DNA from 2 places in the Rhizobium sp. AC44/96 genome. Region 2 is predicted to be linked to the other one. Evidence: riboswitches for the same ligand, from Rfam matches in the RefSeq annotation. Region 2 holds a riboswitch; the other holds the start of a gene.
What was found. A riboswitch is a leader RNA that binds a small molecule or an ion and turns the genes downstream of it on or off. The one in region 2 is predicted to bind S-adenosylmethionine.

Region 1 (2,200 bases), on a different contig from region 2:
CTGTTCTTGCCGATCTCCTCGAGATCGTAGGGCGTCGTCTGGTACATCTCATTGATCCAGTTGCCGAACAGCAAGTGCGCGTGGCTGCGCCAGCGATTTTGCGGGGCAAGCGACGGATCGTTATGGGGAAAATAGTTCTGCGGCATCTTTATCGGAACGCCGGCATTCACGTCGCGGAAATACTCGTCGGACAGTGACGTTGAATCGTACTCGACGTGATTGAAAATATAGAGCCGCTTACCCTTCTTCTCATGCACGAGGCACACGCCCATCTCGCTCGATTCCATGAGGATCTCGAGGCTCTCCGACTTTTCGATATCGGCGCGGCGCACCTCAGTCCACCGCGAGACCGGGACCTCGAAGTTGTCGGAAAAACCGTTCAGGTAGACGGACGACGGTGCGAGGTTCTTGTGGCGATAGACGCCGAACGCCTTTTCCTTCAGTTCGTGCTTGGGAACGCCATGGAAATGGTAGATCGCCGCCATCGCGCCCCAGCAGACGTTCATCGTCGAATGGACGTTTGTTTGCGTCCAGTCGAAAATCTGCTGCATTTCGCCCCAATAGTTCACATCTTCATATGGAAGGGTCTCGATCGGCGCGCCCGTGATGATGAAGCCGTCGAACTTCCGGTGCTTAACCTCTTCCCATGTCTGGTAGAAGGAGAGGAGATGGTCTTCCGAGGTGTTCTTTGCCTTGTGGTTTCCGATCCGGACGAGCGACAGTTCGACCTGGAGAGGCGAGGCGCCGACGAGACGCGCCATCTGCAGTTCCGTCTTGATCTTGTTCGGCATGAGGTTGAGAAGCCCGATCTGCAGGGGGCGGATGTCCTGGCGAATTGCCGCCGTCTCGGTCATCACGCGTACGCCTTCCTGAACCAGGGTTTCAAAGGCGGGCAATGTATCGGGAATCTTAATGGGCATTGCGGTCACTCGACAAGAAAAACGAAATATCGCTATCGGTCCGCACGCGGCCCTTTAGCAACTTCTTTAACGTGGCTGCAAGCCGGCCGGCCAAATCACCACGGAGTGCATTAGATAGCGCTACTCAGCCCGCGAATCAATGTCCGAAACGGTACAGGACGCTTCCGGACGATAACTGCCGCATTAATGGTTGCTAGAATCTGTTGCTGGACAGGATAGAAGGCCATGTTATTCAGGTGAGATGGGTGGTTTAGGAAAGCAAATGAGAGATGATGTAAAAGGGAGGCAGAGCATCCAGGCGCAGGATCGAGTGGGGTACGAGTTGAGCCTGATCTATCGCTTGAAGGTGATGTTTGCCGCCTTCTGGAGTTCCCGCGTGCGCACCAAGGTCCTGCTTATCGGGCCGGCGCTGATCGGTGTCATCCTGCTGACGGCCTATGCAACCGTGCTCCTGAACCAGTGGAATGCGCCATTCTACGACGCCATTGCGCGTCGCGACCTGCCGGGATTCTTTCATCAGCTCAAGATCTTTGCCCTGATCGCCGGTCTGCTCCTGCTACTGAACGTCATTCAGGCGTGGTTCAACCAGATGACCGCGCTCTACATGCGCGAAGGTCTCACCCGGGATCTGGTCGATCAGTGGCTGCAGCGAAAGCGGGCATTGCGCTTGTCCGCCAGTGGGCTCATCGGCATCAATCCCGACCAGCGCCTGCATGAGGATGCGCGAAATCTTGCCGAAAGCACCACGAGCCTGATGATCGGGCTGGTGCAGTCAACCATCCTGCTGGTGAGTTTCATCGGCGTGCTCTGGGAATTGTCGAGCGGTTTCGTCTTTCATTTCGGCACGCACAGTTTTTCCATTCCTGGCTATATGGTTTGGGCGGCTGTCTTCTACGCAGCGTCCGCCTCCGTTCTTAGCCAGCTCGTCGGTCGCAAGCTTGTTCGATTGAACGCCGACCGCTTCTCCAAGGAAGCCGAGCTTCGTTTCGCGCTGATGCATGCAAACGAAAACATGCCGGCGATTACCGTCGCGCGCGGCGAGGAGAACGAACGGCTGCGCATCAATGGGGACATCAGCGGCGTGCTTGCTGTTCTCAGAAGGTTGGCAATGGCCAACGTGAACCTGACCTGGGTTTCCGCCGGTTATGGCTGGCTGGTCGTGGTCATCCCCATCATCGTTGCGGCCCCCGCCTATTTCTCGGGCGGCCTCACGTTCGGCCAGCTGATGATGTCGGTCGGCGCGTTTAACCAGGTCAACACCGCGCTTCGCTGGTATGTCT
Region 2 (2,200 bases):
ATCTGCTTGGCGACGATATCGGCCTGCGGATGGTCCTTGCGGCCGGGATAGATGATCTTGGCGATCTGCTTCTGCTCTGCCAGGAAATCGGCGATCTTCGCCGCATTCTCGGTCTGCTGCTTGACGCGCAGCGGCAGCGTCTCCAACCCCTTCAGCAAGGTCCACGCGGTAAAGGGCGACATCGCCGGGCCGGTGTGGCGGTAGTAGTCCTGCAGGTGCTCGGTAACCCATTCCTTGTCGGAAAGGATCACGCCGCCGAGGCTGCGGCCCTGGCCGTCGATATGCTTGGTGGCCGAGTAGACGACAACGTGGGCGCCGAGCTCTAGAGGCTTCTGGAAGAGCGGCGTCGCAAAGACGTTGTCGACGACCACCTTTGCGCCGATCTGGTTTGCAAGCTTGGCGACGCCGGCAATATCGACCACCTCGAGCGTCGGATTGGTCGGGCTCTCCAGGAAGAAGACCTTGGTATTCGGGCGGATCGCCTTTTCCCAGTTCTCGAGATAGCGTCCGTCGACCAGCGTGCACTCGATTCCGTACTTCGGCGCAAGCGTCTCGACAACCCAGCGGCAGGAGCCGAACAGGGCGCGGGCGGCAACGATATGATCGCCTGCCTTGACCTGGCAGAGAATGGCGGCAGCGACGGCGGCCATGCCCGACGCAGTCGCGCGGGCTTCCTCGGCGCCTTCCATCGCGCACATGCGCTTTTCGAACATGTCGTTGGTCGGGCTGCCGTAGCGGGCGTAAATATAGCCCTCCGTCTCACCCTTGAAACGCGCTTCGGCGGCTTCCGCCGTTTCGTAGACGAAGCCCTGCGTGAGGTAGATCGCTTCGGACGTCTCGCCATATTGCGAGCGGAGCGCTCCGCCGTGGACGAGTTGGGTTGCCGGGCGCCAAGTCTTGCTCATGCCATCACCACTTTCAAACACAAAAAAACCGGCCGCAAATGCAGACCGGTTTCAACCCGGTCTATTTAGCCACTTGTTTAACGTGGCTGCAAGCCGACCGGCCAAATCACCACGGGATAAAGCTGCAATACTGCCGTTGCGTGCTTGCGTCAATTCCTCGATTTTGGTTTTGTCTGCGGCAAATTATGGATGGGGCATGATGGCTCGCGAAACAGGTATTTTGGCGGATCGCGCGATAGCGGCGCTGTTCGAAGCAGGGCGGCTCATTTCCGAGCGCGATCTGGATCATGATCAGATCCAGCCGGCGAGCCTCGATCTTCGGTTGGGTGCGAAGGCGTTCCGCGTCCGCGCGAGCTTCATGCCGGGCCCGTCGCATCTCGTTTCAGACAAGCTGGACCGTCTCAGCCTCCATGTCGTCGATCTCAGCGAAGGCGCTGTGCTCGAAACCGGCTGCGTCTATATCGTGCCGTTGATGGAGCGCCTCGACCTGCCGGTCGACATGTCGGCCTCGGCCAATCCGAAAAGCTCGACCGGCCGTCTCGACATCTTCACCCGCGTCATCACCGACTACGCGCAGGAATTCGACAAGATCCCGGCAGGCTACTCCGGTCCGCTCTATCTCGAGATCAGCCCGCGCACCTTCCCGATCGTCGTTCGCCGCGGTTCGCGTCTGTCGCAGATCCGTTTTCGCGTCGGCCAGGCCCTGCTCGGCGAGCCGGAGTTGCTGGCGCTGCACGATGCCGAGACGCTGGTCGCCAGCAAGCAGCCGAACGTATCGGGCGGTGGTATCGCACTGTCGATCGACCTTGCCGGCGACAAGGAAGGCCTGATCGGCTATCGCGGTAAGCACCACACCGCCGTCGTCGACGTCGACAAGAAGGCACAGCACGACATCTTCGATTTCTGGGAGCCGCTCTACAGCCGCGGCCGCAACGAACTCATTCTTGATCCGGATGAATTCTATATCCTGGTGTCGCGCGAGGCGGTCCACGTGCCGCCGAACTACGCAGCCGAAATGACGCCCTTCGATCCGCTCGTCGGCGAATTCCGCGTGCACTACGCGGGCTTCTTCGACCCCGGTTTCGGCCACGCGCCCGCTGGCGGCCGTGGCAGCCGCGCGGTGCTCGAGGTGCGCAGCCACGAGGTCCCCTTCATCCTCGAAGACGGCCAGATCGTCGGTCGCCTCGTCTATGAACACATGCAGGAACAGCCATCCAGCCTCTACGGATCCGGCCTCGGTTCCAACTACCAGGCGCAGGGCCTGAAGCTCTCCAAGCACTTCCGCCTGTGACCTC

Region 1: it holds a riboswitch for S-adenosylmethionine, as region 2 does, so the genes downstream of both, metA (homoserine O-succinyltransferase) here and A6U87_RS01060 (O-succinylhomoserine sulfhydrylase) in region 2, are expected to answer to the same signal.

What each region holds. Positions count from the first base shown of each region.
Region 1 covers NZ_LXKO01000041.1:246,922-249,121, reverse strand. The annotation lists gene metA (homoserine O-succinyltransferase) at 1-920, opposite strand, end outside; SAM riboswitch at 955-1,032, opposite strand; gene A6U87_RS28055 (ABC transporter ATP-binding protein/permease) at 1,183-2,200, shown strand, end outside.
Region 2 covers NZ_LXKO01000001.1:223,027-225,226, forward strand. The annotation lists gene A6U87_RS01060 (O-succinylhomoserine sulfhydrylase) at 1-905, opposite strand, end outside; SAM riboswitch at 950-1,028, opposite strand; gene A6U87_RS01065 (2'-deoxycytidine 5'-triphosphate deaminase) at 1,102-2,196, shown strand.